Regions from separate parts of the Prochlorococcus sp. genome, predicted to be linked through region 3. Evidence: predicted binding sites of a transcription regulator. Region 3 holds the regulator's gene; each other region holds the start of a gene.
What was found. Region 3 encodes NtcA, which controls nitrogen genes in cyanobacteria. Its sites were predicted from a motif close to GTANCNNNNGNTAC; they were not measured.
Positions count from the first base shown of each region.

Region 1 (6,121 bases), on a different contig from region 3:
GAAAACTAGAATTTAAATAGTTAGTAGTAGATCAATAGCAAAAGTCACAACAGGATCCCTTTAAAGTTGCAATTTTATTATGCTTACTAAATCAATTGGTTAAAATAAAGTCAAGAATTTTTTTTCGAGAAAATAACTAAATTTCAAATTATTAAAAGGTAACTTTGACAAAATGGCTACTAGAATAAATAAATATTTAAGTGAACTCGGTTATTGCTCTAGAAGGGTAGCGGATAGTCTAATTGAAGAAGGAAAAGTAACTATTAATGGTGAAATTCCAGAAATGGGTACCAAGGTAGAGGATGGAGATCAAGTAGAAGTTGAAGGTCAAAGAATAGAGAAATCAACGAAACAAGAAAAAATATACTTAGTTTTTAATAAACCTGCTGGAATTGTTTGCACAACCGATAGAAGAGTAGAATCCGACAATATCATAGATTTCATTAAATATCCTACAAGAATTTTTCCAATTGGAAGATTGGATAAGCCCAGTGAGGGATTAATTTTCTTAACTAACGATGGAGATATCGTAAATAAAATACTCAGAGCAAGAAATAATCATGAAAAAGAATACATCGTAAGCGTTAATCGACCTATTAATAGAGACTTTATTCAAAGCATGAGTAATGGCGTTGAAATATTAGATACCATTACTAAGAATTGTTTCGTAAAACAATTGGGGCCAAAAAAATTCAGAATCATACTCACTCAAGGACTTAACCGTCAGATTAGGAGAATGTGTGAATCCCTAGGATTCAGAGTAAAATCATTGAAGCGTGTAAGAATTATGAATATTAAATTAGACGTGTCAACAGGAGAATATCGCGAATTTACCAAAGAAGAACTCTTTGAATTGAATGAATTACTCAAAAACTCTTCAAAAACATAAGACTAATCAAAAATCCTATGTTTCCAATAAAAAAGTGCTTTCAGTTTCCCAAAAACACAAGTTAAAATTTCTTGTCTATAAATATGGCGGAGAGGGTGGGATTCGAACCCACGGTACCGTTGCCGGTACGCTAGTTTTCAAGACTAGAGCCTTAAACCACTCGACCACCTCTCCTGGTGAAAAATATTAAATTTTTAACTTTATAAGTATAGCAAAAGAAGGTTAATTTTTTAGAAAACTTTTGTGAAACTAATGTATAATTTCATATGAAATCTGTTGATATAACTAGATATCAATCTAGTTTTCAAGAAATATATGATATTAAAGGAGCCAATAAATTATGACAACATATCTTGAAGAGAGACTCGAATGGTACGACCACAATTACAGAATAGGCAATGCCTTAATTACAGATAAACAATTTGATCAGTTAGAAAAAAATCTTTTAAGAATAGATCCTGATTGCGATTACTTTACTAATAAAAAATCTCTCCCATTACCTTCATTAAAAAAGAATTCTATTGATGAATTCTTAGAAGGATTGCTGCCTGATACTCGATTGTTAATAGAGCCTAAGATTGATGGCATTGCTATTGCTTTGCAATACAGAGATGGCAACTTAGAAAAGTCCATTTCTAGAAAAGGTATAGATGTCACAAACAAAATTGCTGAAATTCAAGACATACCCCTCAAACTTCCTGTTTCAGGAATTATGCAAATTAGAGGCGAACTTTTCACTCCAAATAGATCTCCCAACTTTTCCCAAAGAATTGCATCAGGCTTCGTCCGAGCTGCAGCAGGGTCTCCAGAAGGTATCAGCTTTTGCGGTTTCCAAATTATTAATGGAAAGCTTAATCAATACGAAACCATTCAATATCTTAAAAAACTTGGCTTCAACACCCCAGACATTAAAAGCTGTAATTACACAAGCCAAGTCCAAGTCTTTAGGAAACAATGGTTAGATAAAAAATTATTTACTGACTATCCAACTGACGGAATAGTTGTAAAAATAAATTCTAGAAAATTACAATTAATTAGAGAAAAATCAAGTATAAATTATCCCTACTGGCAGATCGCTATAAAGGATTAAGGTTGTATTTTGGAATAGGTAAAAAAGGAGATCTTCTTTTTAAAGACTCGTTATAAAGAAAAAACAACATGTAGCTGCGAGTGACCACTACACAAAAGGTGAAAAATGCTAGAGCCACACAAATAGGGCAATGTGGAAATCCCATTACGATTACGTTCTAAAGTTTGTTTTTCATTCTGTCTATAATATTTATCATTTCATCTAGCCATTCTGAATTACTTTTTGATTGTCTCTTATGATTTTGACTTCTTTGAATACTCATAAAATAAACCTTTTATAAATTTCGTTCATATTATTGGAAGAATTTATTGGGATCAATAAGCAAAAATACTAGATTGATTGATATGACTATGTTCTATTAATAAATCTATACAATTAACAAAAAAGGAAAATAAGGGTATCACTCGATATTATTCTTCATGAGGGAACTAAAGAACAGGTTCTTGTTTTTTCAATGAAGAAGATATTAGATTACTTATTATCAAAATGAATTAGCCAAAATTAACATTTTGTTGAAATATCCCAAATAAATTATTACCAACTATGGCAGCAATAATTAAAACAAAGGCTACTATCGCAAAAAGAGCACTTACATCTTTAATATCATAAGGAGTTTTAAATAGAGGTTTTTCCTCTGTCATGATTTTCCTCTTAAGGTTTAATATTTAATCATCTTATATCATTGTTTGAAAGTACAATTGAGTATTTCTTCGCTTGACTTCATAGGTGGACTCGTTTTAGAGAGTAACTAGTTACAAAGGAAGGTTATGAAACTTACAACACCTTTTACCATCCTCAACAATTCACTGAATGACATATGGAGGATGCACGATTTTAATTATCAATTACCAAAAGATACTTTTAATGAGTACTGGGATGAGGAATGTATTTTGCATCCTACAAATTCTCATTGTAAAATTTATGATGGTTAGTTATAAATTGAGCATCTGATATTTTGAGCAATAAAAAAAGGCCACGTAACGTAGCCTTTTTTATTTTTGTATAGTAATTAACTTGTGTAAGCTTTGCCTCTATAAGTTAATTCTGTATGCTGTTTTTTTGCAGCTACTTTGTTTTGGACGTATTTTTGTCCTCTGTAGATAAGTGTCATCTATTTTCTCCGGTTTCGCCCAAGTCCCCGTTCCATGGCTTGAGTCGATTTGCGGCTTGCATTATTACAAGTTGAACGTTTTGGTAGCGGTTGCTACAAATTAATATTAACACACAGGTAATTTTTTGTGAAGGCTTTAAATGACATTTTTACTGCTAAATCGAAGAAAATTTATCTATTAAGTGGGATGAAATCTTTTTTTAGAATAATTTAATGATTTAGACAGGTTACATTTTGTTCAATTAATCTATTTATTTTTAATAACTTTACTTTTTAAATGTAAAATTCAGAGGATTATAACGATGTTTATGTTCTCAAGAAACAAAAAATCTCCTAGTAAAAAAGCTCAAGTAGTTGAAGAAAAACCTTTGTATGCGCAGTTACTTCCATTCGCGAATGTCATGACTGAGAAGGTTCAAGTGGTTAATGCTTTGGCTTTTACTTTAATAATGGGTGTTTCAATTTTTGGGATAGCTCTTTGGAGGCTTTCTGCTCTGACTTAATTATCTAATTTTTCAGAGAATTAATTTTTAACTCTTTGTCGTTAATCATTGTAATTAGCCACTTAGAAGCTAAAGCTCGAGATATAGATCTATTTTTAAGAAATCTACATATATAAATATGTAGATTTTTTTCGTTTCTAGAGTTAAATTTCTCTTCAAATTCTAATATTGACTCTTTTGTATTTCTTTTCCTAAGCTCGTCAACTAAAGCATGAGTAGATGAATCATTAAAAAATTTACCAATATTTAAGCTTAATGTCATAGTCAATTTATATACCTACTTAAGATGTAGCCATAAATTAAATTTTTAAAAACAAAATTTAATTAATTTACAAATAATTTAATATTTAATTTTCTGGTTTAGCTAACGGAAGTAAACACTTATCTGAATCACAACCAGCTGGTCCTGCTTCGGAGAGCTCTCCAATATCATATTTATTAAGTGCATCAAAGAAATCATTATTTACTTTCCTTTCAGTTACCTGTTCCTGCAAAGATAAATATTCCTCTTTACTTATAGGTTCAAAAGGTAATCTTGGGAATGTAGCATTTGCACTGAATCGAGCTAATAATGCTGCAGAAATATACCCTTCGTTATTTTCTATCGCATTATGTATTGCTTTTGCTAAATCTTCAATTTCACTTTCTCTAAATTCAACAGTTGCAGAAGTATTATGTTCTGTATAAAACTTTTGAACTTGCATATAAAAATCGAATTGTGCAAGGGCAGAGAAGTTATTAATATCTATTTGATCTGCTCCTTCTATGTTTGCCCAACTTACTTCTGTTGGGATTTCAACGAGCCATTCAGTACATCTTGGGTCAAATGGATTATCAAGTAAACATCCTTTTTCATCTTTATCGGATTGAGATGGAACAACAGAGTAACCATAATCCATACAAGCTAAAGCAATAGGATCATTCTTTCTGAAAGTTATTCTTCTTAAAAATCTTTGTGCTTTAGGTGGATGCCATCCAGGAGCAGCTCCAGTTAAAAGACTTTTGGTGCCAGCAGGTTGAACTGTTGTGCATCTATTAGGTCTTCTGAGATTATGTTTGTCGCAGTATTCCCAAACAGTTTCTTTTACAGTTTTTCTCCATGAATCTAAGAATTTAGCTTCTTGCTTTTTAAATTCTTTTCCTTCTTCGTTGTCAGGTCTCCCAGCTTCCCACCATTTCAACCAAGGGGTTCCAAACGCATGTACAAAGAAATCAAATAATCCTGTAAAACTAACTCCTACAATAGGATCATACTCCCTACTTTTTCTATATCTCTCAACTTCGAATTCATGATTTAGCAAACATGCCACTGAAAGAGCTGCAGCTTTAAAGGCTTTTTTTTGTTCTTCAATATTTTCCGGATCTATCTGATTTAGGTGAACTTCGGCCAAGTTACAATGAAAATCGTTGCCTAATATTTCTCCGCAAGGATTAAGTCCATATCTACTCATTCTATGATCTAGTTCTTCTTCAGAAAAAGGTCCGTAATTTAGATTAATCCAATTTCTAGCTTCCTCTTTACCTTGTTCCGAATATATTTCTATGAATTCATTTTTGAGATCTTCTCCGTTCAAAATATCTGCATTTGATCTTGCTATTGCTTCTGGAGCAAATTGAATTGCTCCTTCACCTGAATGAAATTGCTTGGTTACAGCATCCAGAATTGTTTGATAAGAAGGCTTTGTATGATAAACCCTTGTATGATTTGCCATTCTAAGAGCGTCCTTTTCGGGATCGATTCTCCAATTACCGTCTTCGTCTTGACTCCATAGATTCTCTTTAGCTGATGCTGCTTCTTTGTCATCAGATGCAAACTGCCTCATGCCAGCGCTTCTTCTTATATTACCTGCAACTATTGTTACAGCTGCTTCGTCAATAAGTAAGCAACACTCAACTGTATTTAGCTTTCTACCAATCGCTTTTCCTAATAGAGAAGCAACTCGAGAGTATAGATCCTTTAATTTAATAGGATTCGCCATACCTCCAAAACCTTTTAATGATTCTCCTGCTGGCCTAATATCTTCTAAGTTAATATGAACATTAACTTCTTTCTCAAGACTTTCATTGCTTGATGCTTCAAGAAGATATTTATAACTATCTACCCAGCCTCTTCTGCTATCCCCAACTTTTATAAAAATATCATTGCCTTTAATTTCTAAAGAAGATTTTTCCTGCCTTTGATCTTTAGGAGTTATTCCTACTTCGCTTACTGATTTAATAGTTATTTTATTTTTTACTGTTGGAAGCTTATTTATAAAATGGGGTTCTATTATTGCTCCTGTGCCGCAACCCATCATTGCTAAATCCATCATTAAGGCAAAAGCTTCCCAATCAATTAAATTTGTCGAAGTACAATTATATGCTCCTGAAAAATTCTGGTTTTTATTAATCCATGGAGTCCCTCCGATCCATAACCATCTTCCAGATGGTTGAGCCTTTTGGTTGCTCTGCATTTCTCTCATTAACATCAATTCTTGATCAGAGAGTTTTCCTAATTCTTTTAATCCAGATAAATTTCTTTCTCCAAC
Region 1 covers NZ_CBFHHZ010000002.1:256,731-262,851, forward strand. The annotation lists gene ACTF45_RS04490 (pseudouridine synthase) at 173-889, shown strand; tRNA gene ACTF45_RS04495 (tRNA-Ser) at 974-1,063, opposite strand; gene ACTF45_RS04500 (NAD-dependent DNA ligase) at 1,230-1,979, shown strand; gene ACTF45_RS04505 (hypothetical protein) at 2,471-2,620, opposite strand; gene ACTF45_RS04510 (hypothetical protein) at 2,747-2,911, shown strand; gene ACTF45_RS04515 (DUF4278 domain-containing protein) at 2,989-3,090, opposite strand; gene ACTF45_RS04520 (hypothetical protein) at 3,399-3,593, shown strand; gene ACTF45_RS04525 (RNA recognition motif-containing protein) at 3,598-3,855, opposite strand; gene nrdJ (ribonucleoside-triphosphate reductase, adenosylcobalamin-dependent) at 3,941-6,121, opposite strand, start outside.
Region 1: the regulator NtcA is predicted to act here: its motif matches at 3,174-3,187, upstream of ACTF45_RS04515 (DUF4278 domain-containing protein).

Region 2 (6,121 bases), on a different contig from region 3:
GGATCTTTAGCAGGAGAATTAAATAGTGTAATGGTATCTCCCACTCTTGCATCAGCGACTGACTTAATAGATGCAGCCAGATAACCAACTTCTCCCGCATGAAGTTCATTAACTTGCTTCTCATCAGGAGCCATTATTCCAATTTCATCTAACTCATAATTTTTCTTACTTGCCATAAGTAAGATCTTGTCCTTTTTATTGATTGACCCAGCTATTACTCTGAAGTAAACAATTACACCTCTATAGGGATCATAATAAGAGTCAAAAATAAGCGCCTTAGTAGGAGATTTAACTTCATCTTTAGGATGAGGAATTCTACTCACAACAGCTTCTAATATATCTTCTATACCTTCTCCAGTTTTAGCAGAACAATTTATTGCATTAGATGTGTCTAATCCAATAATCTCTTCAATTTCTTGCTTTATTTTTTCAGCATCAGCACCAGGCAAATCAACTTTGTTTAAGACAGGAATTATTTCTAAATTATTTTCAAGGGCAAGATAAACATTGGCTAATGTTTGAGCTTCTACACCTTGACTTGCATCAACAACTAATAAAGCACCTTCACAAGCCTGCAAAGATCTACTTACTTCATAAGAAAAATCAACATGCCCTGGTGTGTCAATTAAATTTAAAATGTATTCTTGCGAGTCATCTGCTTTATATTTCATTCTTGCAGCCTGTAATTTGATTGTTATACCCCTTTCTCTTTCAAGATCCATACTATCCAAAAACTGATCTTGCATATCCCTTTGCTTCACAGTACCAGTATCTTGAAGCAACCTATCCGCGAGAGTAGATTTACCATGATCAATATGAGCTATTATGCAAAAATTTCTGATTTTTGAAACAGATATATCAGTCATATAAATTAAAACGATTCCTATATTTTTTCTCTGAATTTATGATAGCTAATTAAAATTATGGATGGAAACCTAAAATAGAATTATTTCTTTTTTTAATATTTTCTAAAAAATTATTTTCACTTTCATTTTTTAATTCAGATTCATAAAGAAGATTATTTAATTTCTTCTCAAGATCAAACTTATCCGCATTAAAAAGACAAGATTTTTTTAAAACCTCAATCATTATTGAAACTGCTGTACTAGCTCCAGGAGAAGCCCCTAATAAAGCAGAAAGTGATCCATCTGCCGAGTTGACAATTTCCGTGCCAAATTGCAAAGAGCCTCCATCTTTAGTTTTTTTTATTATTTGAACTCTTTGCCCAGCATTTTCTAAATACCAATTAGAAGGCTCAGCTGATGGCATCATGTTCCTTAAGTTTTCAACTCTAGAATTATGACTCTTAAGAGATTGTGAAAAAAGATAATTAATTAATTCGTTATTCTTAATCCCAACATCAAGCATAGAAAATAAATTATTTTTTTTAATTGAACTAAATAAATCAAAGTAAGAGCCTTTTTTTAAGAATTTAGTCGTGAATCCAGCAAAAGGACCATAGAGAAGAAATTTTTTGCCTTCAATCCATCTTGTATCTAAATGCGGCACTGACATTGGAGGTGATCCTATATCTGCTTTCCCATAAACTTTTGCATTATGTTTTTCCGTTAACGACTTTTCCTCACAAATAAGCCATTTTCCACTAACAGGAAAACCACCATATATTTTAGCTTCTGGAATTTTAGATTTTTGCAAAAAGTTTATTGTTTTGCCTCCAGCTCCAAGGAAAACATATGAAGTGCTCAGGGAAACTATTCTATCTAGTGAACGAACTTTTAATTTCCATTGTTTTTTATCTGTTTTCTTTAAATCTATTAATTCTGTGTTATAGCTGATTTCAACATTTTTATTCTTAGAAATATAATTTAGATATTCTCTTGTTAAAGCCTCAAAATTGATATCTGTTCCTCTTTTTATTCGAGTAGCTGCAACTTTATCTGATGCATTTCTACTATTAGTGATAAGTGGTGCCCATGATTTTATTTGATTAAAAGATGATGAAAATTCCATGTCTGCAAACTCTGGATATTCAGACATTGCTTTAAATCTTTTTTTTAAAAAAGAAATATTTTCAGTACCTGTGACAAAGCTTATATGAGGAATAAATTTTAAAAATTTTTTAATATCTATCTTCCCAGTTGCATACAATGAGGCCCATAAAGACATTGAATTTTCAAAGGAACGATTTATAGAAAGAGCTTTGTCTATTTGTAAATCTCCATTTTCATCTAGGGGGGTGTAATTTAATTCGCAATTTGCAGCATGACCAGTTCCTGCATTATTAAATGCACCAGTACTTTCACTACCTGGTTTATTTAACTTTTCTATAATTAATATTTTTTTTGCAGGTAAAATCTCTGTAATTAATAACGCAAGTGTTCCGCTCATTATTCCTGCCCCTACCAATATCGCATCATAACTATTATTTTTATTTAGGATGTTTTTAGAAGTCACAACAGAAAAATTATTTTTTTTGCAATTAATCGCATTTCTTTCTAGGCTTATTATAAAGTTAATTCAAAATTATGAGTACTGAAACATTACCACTTACAAATGAAAATGTAGAAACGGTTTTAGATGAACTAAGACCTTTCTTAATATCAGATGGAGGTAATGTAGAAATAGCAGAAATTGATGGTCCCATTGTTAAAGTAAGACTTCAAGGAGCATGTGGAAGCTGCCCAAGCAGTACCATGACATTAAAAATGGGAATAGAAAGAAAGCTAAAAGAAATGATTCCTGAAATCAGTGAAGTAGTCCAAGTTTTGTGATCTATTTTTTGAAAATCTTTTTTACGACTCTTTACTTAATTCCTTAGTTAATGATGATTTAAAATCTAAGCAATTTATAGGAAGACCTTGACCTATAGCTATTAAAAGAGGAGCTAAAATTCCTAATGTAAATACTAAATTTGACTGATTAACTTCATTTTTACTTAATGTAAAAGTTATCAAATAAATAATAGTAAAGTATGCATGTAAAGAAAAAAATTCTTTTGGTTTTAAAGCGGGCCATCTCAAAGTATTTCCCAAAAAATATAAAAACCCTGTCATAAATTTAAATTAATAAGTAAAGCGGAAATTAAATATAAACCTAATCCCTTTTAGATATAAAGCACACCAAAATTTACTTAAGATAATAATTAAAAAAAAATTAAAAAATTATTTCTATCCGTAATATCTGGACAGTAACGCAAAAATACGCTTATAATTAAAAAGTAGCTATTGCTACATTTCGTTCACCCTCTTTAGAGGGCGCAGTTCGAGTCATACCAGGGAACGGGGGATGGCCGTTTTGTCACATCGAAACATGACTACTTTAACTTACAGAGGTAAAAACTACGTTCAAAACAAAAAGGCTGCAATTAAGCAACCTGTTGAACTTACCTACAGAAGAAACGTATACACCAATAGAATGGATGACGCTTCTTCAACTAATGAAAAGGCAGAATTAAATTACAGAGGTGCTAACTACACTAAATAATTTTATTCCAAAAAGAAAAAACCCCTAAATAGGGGTTTTTTTTTGGCTATATTAATTAATAATCAGAATTATTTTAATGTCTAGCGATTGCTGCAATACTGATGAGTTAAATAAAAATTTGAAAGGTCTTGATCATAAAGATGCTATTCAAGAAAGGTATGGTTCTGCTGCATTAGAACAAGAGAGTTGTCTTTGCACACCTGTTGGTTTTAATCCTGTTTTACTTGAAGCAATTCCTGAAGAAGTAATTGAGAGAGATTATGGATGTGGTGATCCAACAAAATATGTAAAGAAAAATGATATTGTTTTAGATCTTGGTAGTGGGAGCGGCAAAAATGCCTTTATTTGTTCTCAAATTGTTGGGGAAAAAGGGAAAGTAATTGGGGTTGATCAAAATCCTGATATGCTTAAATTATCAAGATCTGCTTCAAAAAAGTTTTCAGAAAAGATAGGTTTCAACAATACAGAATTTCTTGGAGGATCAATTGAAAATCTCGATGAAATAGATAAAGATTTAAATCCATTAATCGCAGACAAATCAGTTGATATCATTTTAAGTAATTGCGTTTTAAATTTAGTAAATCCTGAATCTAGAAAAAATCTTTTAAGAAATATAAAAAGAGTTCTTAAAGATAATGGAAGAATAGCCATAAGCGATATTGTCTCAAGTAAAAAAGTTCCTTTAAGATTGCAAAATGATCATGATCTATGGACAGGATGTATTAGTGGAGCGTGGTATGAGCCAGAATTCCTAAATGATTTTAAAGATCTATGTTTTAAAAACTTAGAATTCGCGGAGAGAAGTAATGAACCTTGGAAAGTTATTGAAGATATTGAATTTAGAACAGTTACTTTAGTAGGGAATATTTAGCCCTTCTCAAGAAATTTAATTTTAAATATGAATGACAATTAATTTAAGAGATCAAATACCCGCATTAAAAAATAAATATTACTTCAATTATGGAGGTCAAGGACCATTACCAAAATCTTCTCTAGAAGCAATAGTTAAAACTTGGGAAATCATTCAAGATTTAGGACCATTTACAAATGATATGTGGCCTTTTATTTATAAAGAAATATTGATCACAAAAAGAATAATTGCGGAAAAATTAGGTGTTAATTCAAAAAATGTAGCTTTAACTGAGAATATATCTTCTGGAATGATTTTGCCTTTTTGGGGTATAAAAGTAGAAGAGGGAGAAGAATTGTTAATAAGTGACTGTGAACATCCTGGAGTAGTAGCTGCAAGTAGAGAATTTTGTAGGAGAAATAAATTAATATTCAAAATTTTACCAATCCAAAAAATTAAAAATCTAAACGATGAAAATATAATTTTAGAGATTTCAAAAAATCTAAATAGTAAGACTAAGATCCTAATTATTTCTCATATTTTGTGGAACTTTGGATATAAAATTCCTTTAAAACAAATTTCTATCGAATTAAAAAATAATCGCGCAAATTCTTATCTACTTGTTGATGGTGCTCAAACCTTTGGTCATATAAAAATTGAAGATGAAGTTTTTTATTCTGATCTATATTCCATAACTTCTCATAAATGGGCATGTGGTCCTGAAGGACTTGGAGCTATTTATGTCTCAGATAGATTTATTCATGAAACAGATCCAACAATAATTGGTTGGAAATCATTAAAAAAAGAACAAGGAATTTATGAACCTTCAGATAATCTTTTTCATGAAGATGCAAGAAAGTTTGAAGTAGCTACCTCTTGTATTCCTTTACTTGCAGGTCTTCGGAATTCTTTAGATCTTTTGGATAAAGACTGTACTGAAAAAGAAAAAAGCAAAAATATCAAAAGATTAAGTGGAAGACTTTGGGATAGTTTAAGTCAATTTAAAGAAATTGAATTAGTTTTAGAAAAAAAATACTTAAATGGGATAGTTAGTTTTAATATCGACAATATTGAAGATAAGTACAAATTTGTGAAGAAACTTGGAGAAAAGAAAATTTGGATTAGAGTTTTAGAAGACCCAAAATGGTTTAGAGCATGCGTGCATCAGATGACAACAAACGATGAAATTGATTTACTTTCTGAAGAAATAAAAAAATTACCAGGGAATTTCTGAGCTATCCCATGCAATAAATTTTCCGGTAGATGCTGGTGATTGATTTTTAATAATATTGATCAAGAATTGGGATGATTTTTCTGTACTAAATAATTTATGTTCTGGAACAAATTTATGAAAAGGTCTAGATAAATCAGTATCTACTGTCCCTGGATGAAGCAATGTAATAGTAGCTTTTGGAAAACGTCTAGCCCACTCAATACTCAAAGATTTAAAAAACTGATTTTGCGCAGATTTTGCAGCTCTATATGAATACCAACCTCCAGTTTGATTATCTCCAATGCTTCCAACTCTTGCACTTAAACTCGCAAAATTAAAATCACTATCTTTTGGTATAAATTCTTCAATAGCTTTAGCTAATAAAATAGGAGAAAAGGCATTTATTGAAAAACTTTCCATCATATTTTTTTTATCAAGATGTTGTAATCTTTTTTCTGGCTTAAGATTTTCACTATGAAGTCTTCCAGTAGCGTTAACTACCAATCTTAATTTTGAAGAATGATTCGAAATTTTACTTTTAAACTGCAAAAGTGATTGAGAATCCTCTATGTCTAATTCCCAAAAAGAATTAAATTGACTTTTTCTTCCACACA
Region 2 covers NZ_CBFHHZ010000002.1:24,893-31,013, reverse strand. The annotation lists gene lepA (translation elongation factor 4) at 1-866, opposite strand, end outside; gene ACTF45_RS03240 (malate:quinone oxidoreductase) at 922-2,445, opposite strand; gene ACTF45_RS03235 (NifU family protein) at 2,487-2,732, shown strand; gene ACTF45_RS03230 (hypothetical protein) at 2,754-3,014, opposite strand; gene ACTF45_RS03225 (DUF4278 domain-containing protein) at 3,271-3,444, shown strand; gene ACTF45_RS03220 (methyltransferase domain-containing protein) at 3,521-4,315, shown strand; gene ACTF45_RS03215 (aminotransferase class V-fold PLP-dependent enzyme) at 4,347-5,528, shown strand; gene ACTF45_RS03210 (SDR family NAD(P)-dependent oxidoreductase) at 5,511-6,121, opposite strand, start outside.
Region 2: the regulator NtcA is predicted to act here: its motif matches at 3,179-3,192, upstream of ACTF45_RS03225 (DUF4278 domain-containing protein).

Region 3 (6,121 bases):
ACGCTTTTTGATTGAGAAAAATTTTTTGAATCAATAGCAAAAAATTGTGTTGCTTTACTCGAAGGAGTTAAGTTTATTAATGCGGAAACAAAGAATATAGCTTTAATTAGTTTTCTAATCTTCAAAATGTTGAACAAATTAAAAGAGGAAATTAATCTTGAGGACTTTCTAAGTCTTTTCTATTAGGTGTTCTTGTAGGATCACTAGCTAAAAAACCAAATAGAAAGATTCCTACAAAGAAAAAAACGATTGTGTAAACTGAAATTTTTAAGGCGAGCATGGAATTGCAATTACTAACAGATTTATATCCTATTAAATTTATATTTAAATCATGTGAAAAGGTTTACTTTTTGTATTTTTGGTAAATTTTGAAATACTTTCTACATTTATAATCTTAGTTAAAAAACCCTAATCATCATGATCGTCCCAGGGATCAGTTAGTTTCGCCGCTTTTGGACCGAAAGCTGTCCATAGTCCAAAACCCGTTAAAGCTAATAGTACAGCCAGTATTGTAACTGCTACAGAAACTGCAGGATCTGGTGCGGATGATAAAGTTTGCATCAATTTTAGTAAATTTGTAAACAATTTATGTATTAACTCTTATACAATAACGAAATATATTTGATTTAGAGAAATTACTATGGGCCAAAAAACTGCATTAGGAACTCTTTTAAAAGCTATTGGAAATTCAGGTCAAGGAAAAGTTGTTCCTGGATGGGGAGCTGTTCCTATTATGACCGTAATAGGTTTACTTTTACTAGTTTTTCTTGTTATTCTCCTACAAATTTATAACCAATCTTTACTCCTTCAGGGATTCTCAGTCGATTGGAATGGCAATTAAAATTCTTAAATTACTTTAAATTATTTTTGTAGAGTAATTAAATTTATATTATGTAAATATTTTGTAAATAGGTAAAAATTTATAATTTCATTAAATAAGAAAATAAAATCTTTATTTTGTGTTCTCATTCACAATTGAAAACCCTTATTAAGTTTCTATTTTATAATTTATAAAAATTTACATATAAAATTGTAATTATGAATAGTAATGAGAAATTTATAATTGGTTTGGGGAATCCTGGTAAAGAATATATTAAAAATCGACATAATATTGGTTTTTTACTACTTGAAAATTTTTCGGAAAAATACGATTCTAAATTTACTTTGAAAAATAAGCTTAAAAGTTATTATTCAGAATTCAAAATAAATAAATTTACTTATAGATTATTTATGCCAAACACTTTTATGAATAACAGTGGAAATGCTGTAAGGGCGATAGTGGACTGGTACAAAATAGATTTGGATCGTCTTTTTATAATAGTTGATGATATTGATCTACCCCTAGGTAAAATTAGATTTAGGAAAAAAGGAAGTTCTGGAGGACATAATGGACTTAAAGATATCATTAATAAATTGCAGACTGAAAATTTTAATAGAATAAAAATAGGTATAGGATCCCCACCCGTTAATGAAAGAAAGAAAACCTTCAATACTATTTCCCATGTCTTAGGAAATATATCTTCAAAAGAAAGTTTTACTTTGGATAGAGTTTATAAAAAATTAATCGAATCACTCATAGAACTAAATGATAAAAATGAAGATTATATTATTAGTGAATTAAATTCCTTCCATAGAGAAGAAAACTTATAAATGAAAGAGAAGCCTGAGACAACTGCACATGTAAGTGTTAAAGAATATTGTTTCACCAAAAAAGAAGTAAAAGGAGTTGTGGAAGCAAGCGATTTCAAGTGGTCCTTCACATGGTCATTTGGAAAAGGAGTTTTGTTTGTAAACCCACCTTTAGGCAGAGCATTAATTGAAGATTCATTATTGAGATTTTTTTTAAAGAAAGATTATGAACTTGAAGCAGGAAATGAATATAAATTCATTATTTCAGCCAAGTTTTAGTCTTAAGTTTTTCACTTACATCAAATTTAATTTTGAAATAATCTTCCATAATAATTAAAGCAGCTAATGCATCTAAATTTTTATTCAAAATAAATATCTCTCTTGGTAAAAAACATTTTATGCCCATTAAGGGGAAAATTTCAAAATATCTTTCTTTAGCCCTATAAGTTGAATTTTTTTCTTCAGCAATAATCAAATTAGGATCAAACTGATTTAAATATTTTATGTAATTTTTACTACTTGTTCCATTACCAATTAACAACTGAACGTTTTTTCCGCTTTGATATTTTTTTTTAACATATTTAAAAAGTAGATGACTTTTAATAACTATTGCTTCATACACTTTTTTTTCTTTGATATCCGCTATTATCACTCCACATTTAGATATCCCTGGATCAATAGATATAACTCTAGACATCTAAGATTATGGATAATTTATATTTAGTTCAACAACCACTGGTTGAGCAGTCTTACTGTTAATCAAAGAGACTACTTCTAATTCAAAATTAGTTTTATCATTTTTATTTAAGAAGTCTTTTAATTCTTTTATAGAATCGCCTCGCAATTTAATTTCATTTATAAGTGAACCTCTTCTCTTGATTTCGGCCAAACTAGAAGATAGAAGAAAATTTACCTTATCACCAAAATCTTTTTTATTAAAATCTTCTTGTTTGAAGTCAATTCTTGTTATTTTTTCACCTTTTCTAACTATTATCTTATTTTCTGTTATTTCAGGAAAAGCATACACAAAATTTTCTCCTGTTAAAACATTCCTTACAGATTTTATATTAATTACCCAATTACCTCCATTTAAAATAGTATTTTGAATATCTTCTATATGATTTTTTCTCAATAACAATAAATTGGAAACTTCTTTATTTTTTGGTTTAACTATCTTATGAGTATATCTATTGGCATTAATAATAATATTTTCTATTTTAGATTTAATATCTTCTAGGTTAGAAGAACTTATCTCTGAAATAATTAAAGATTGCCCACTTCTTATTACAAATTTCCCGCTTCTTAATGCAATTATATTCCTTTCTAATTGCTTAAATTCAGTCTCTTTAGCTTTTATTTTATTTTCTAGTTTTTCTCTTTCTTTTTCTAAAGGTATCAAAACTTGTTTACTTTCTTGAAGTTTTTTCTGTAAATCTCCTAACCTAAATAGCCCTACTCTCCACTGTCTATTTACTAATATCATTAAGAACAAAGATGAAGCACTTATCAGGCTGCCTGTCAAAATTGTAATTAAAATTGCAGTTTTTTTTGGTCTTAACTTTAAAATGCTTAATCTAGCCTTACCTATCTTAGAACCTAATAAGTCACCTAACGTTGAGATTAAACCTCCAAGTAGTAATAAGAAAATAATGAAAAGCCAACCAGACACAATATATTTATATATTTAAATATTTCATACTCATCATAATAGAGAATTGATTGATTAAATATCAATTAAATCTTTTTGAAAGTGCTATTGGATCAAAAACTGTAATCTTCTTTCTTTCAATAGTTAGTAATCCTGAATCTTTCAAATCTCCTAATAATCTTGTAATGGTAACTCTTGTAGAACCTATTGCCTCTGCTATAGCTTGATGAGAAAGTCTCAAATCAATAGTAATACCCTTTTCACTTGCCACTCCAAAATCTCGACACAAAACCATCAAAAAACTTACTAGGCGAGATGACATGTCTCTATGTGTAAGAGTTTCTATCATTGTTTCTGTTTGTAGAATCCTGCTTGAAAGGCCTTGCAAGAGTAGTAGACCAACGGATGCATCTGCTTCAATTGCTCTCAAAACAGAATTTGCAGGAGCTGTAATCATTTCAACTCTTGTAAAAGCAATAGCATGATAAAAACGATCAGACCTATGTCCAGTTAGGAGAGATAAAACTCCAAAAAGGCTATTTTCCCTTAACAATGCAACAGTAATTTCTTCTCCTGATTCATAAACTCTTGATAACCTTACTGCTCCTCTTCTTATTAAATAAACTCTTTCAGCAGGATCTCCTGGGAAAAATATTGTTTTCGATCTCTCAACCATTTCTGTACTAGCTCCTTCAAGACCTTTTATGACTTCCATTAATGTTCTATTAATCGGAAAACGTTCACCAATAGTATTAATAGTATTTTGTCCGGAAGGTTGCGGAGTTAAGCGGCTGAATCCTCTAGAAGCAGGTGACATAAATATCTTTACTATTAAAAAACTTAAGAAGACAGCAAGAAATACCTTGTATCAACAGTAACACTTTTCAATTCTTATATTTTTTTTTAAATTATTATAAAAAAAATTCTTTATTCTAAGAAGCTACTTTAAGGAAAATTACACTATATGCAGTGTTATAAAATTCTAACTATACTTAATATAGAAAAGTAAATTCAAAATAATGGTAGCCAGTTCGTCAAATAGTTATCTAACAAGTAATCATGAAGTTGTAAACATAAATAAAAATAAAGAATTTAAATTAAGAAACATAAATCAAAATGGTCAAATTCAGATTTATCAATCTTCATATCGAGGCAGTTATTCATCCATTATCAGAGATTCACTAAGAAATGCAGCTTTAGGAAGAAAAGTACTTTTAGTTCAACTAATGAAGGGAGGCGTAAAACAAGGAATTTCCAATGCTCAAAAACTTTGCGGTAATCTTACCTGGATAAGATCTTCTAATTCTTATGATCAATATGAGCCAGAAAACATAAACAATAATATTTCTAAATCTATTAATAATTCAATAATAGAATTATGGAATTTTTGCAAAAAAGAATTACTTTATGGAGAATATGATCAAATTATTCTTGATGAAGTTTTTCTAGCTGTCGAGATGAATATTATCAGTAAAGATGATTTGATTTCAACACTTGAAAACCGATTTATATCAGGAGATGTAATCCTTACTGGTACATCCATTCCAAAAAATTTCTTGTTAATGGCTGACCAAATTACAGAACTTCGCTCATAGAAATTATGCTCAAAAATGATCTCTGGATAAACCAAAAAGCTTCTGAAGGCATGATAAATCCTTTTCAATCAAATTTAGTCAGACATCTAGATCCTAATAATAAAAAAAATGCAGTTTTAAGTTATGGATGTTCTTCATATGGCTATGATTTAAGACTTTCTTCTAAAGAGTTTTTAATATTTAAGCATGTCCCGGGAACTGTTATGAATCCAAAGAAATTTAATCCTGATAATTTAGAAAAAACCATTCTTCACGAAGATAAAGATGGTGAATTTTTTATTTTACCTGCTCATTCTTACGGCCTAGGAGTTGCTTTAGAGAAAATGAAAGTACCAGAAAATATTACCGTGATTTGTATCGGTAAAAGTACTTATGCTCGTCTCGGAATTATAGTAAATACAACTCCAGCCGAGGCCGGTTGGGAGGGGCATCTTACATTAGAGTTCAGCAACAGTTCCGGTGCAGATTGTAGGATTTATGCAAATGAAGGTATTTGTCAACTATTATTTTTTGAGGGTGATCCTTGCTCTACAACATATGAAGATAGAAAAGGTAAGTATCAAAATCAACCAGAACAGGTTACTTTAGCCAAAATTTAATATGAGTAAAGTTGAGCTAATTTCATTAACTCCAGAGGCAGAAAAAACAATGGCTTACATCGCCAGAGTCTCTAATCCTTCGAATCAGGCTAATGATAAATTCGCCGGATTATTAAGATATTGCATACAACATGAGCACTGGTCAGTTTTTGAACAATCATGCATGACATTGAAAATCGAAACTAATAGAGGTATAGCGGCTCAAATTCTTAGACATAGATCATTTACTTTTCAAGAATTCTCACAAAGATATGCTGACACTAGTTTACTAGGAAATGAAATTCCTATCCCAAACTTAAGAAGGCAAGATCAAAAGAATCGTCAAAATAGCATTGATGACATACCGGATGGACTTAAAATAAAATTTTCAGAAAAAATTTCAAAACACTTTCAAGAAGCAAATAAACTATACGAAGAGATGCTAGATGAAGGTATTGCAAAGGAATGCGCTAGATTTATTATGCCCTTAGCTACCCCAACAAGAATCTATATGACTGGTTCCTGCAGGTCTTGGATTCATTATATACAGCTAAGATCAAAAGAGGGAACACAAAAAGAACATATGGAAATAGCTGAAGACTGTAAGAAAGTATTTATCAAATATTTTCCATCTGTATCTGAAGCATTGAATTGGAAATAAATTTATCCAT
Region 3 covers NZ_CBFHHZ010000001.1:501,133-507,253, reverse strand. The annotation lists gene ACTF45_RS02660 (DUF3769 domain-containing protein) at 1-125, opposite strand, end outside; gene ACTF45_RS02655 (photosystem II reaction center protein I) at 152-280, opposite strand; gene psbN (photosystem II reaction center protein PsbN) at 409-561, opposite strand; gene psbH (photosystem II reaction center phosphoprotein PsbH) at 641-841, shown strand; gene pth (aminoacyl-tRNA hydrolase) at 1,039-1,650, shown strand; gene ACTF45_RS02635 (DUF3146 family protein) at 1,651-1,908, shown strand; gene ACTF45_RS02630 (hypothetical protein) at 1,889-2,326, opposite strand; gene ACTF45_RS02625 (DUF3084 domain-containing protein) at 2,333-3,298, opposite strand; gene ntcA (global nitrogen regulator NtcA) at 3,360-4,094, opposite strand; gene ACTF45_RS02615 (cob(I)yrinic acid a,c-diamide adenosyltransferase) at 4,297-4,872, shown strand; gene dcd (dCTP deaminase) at 4,878-5,471, shown strand; gene thyX (FAD-dependent thymidylate synthase) at 5,473-6,111, shown strand; gene ACTF45_RS02600 (thioredoxin domain-containing protein) at 6,114-6,121, opposite strand, start outside.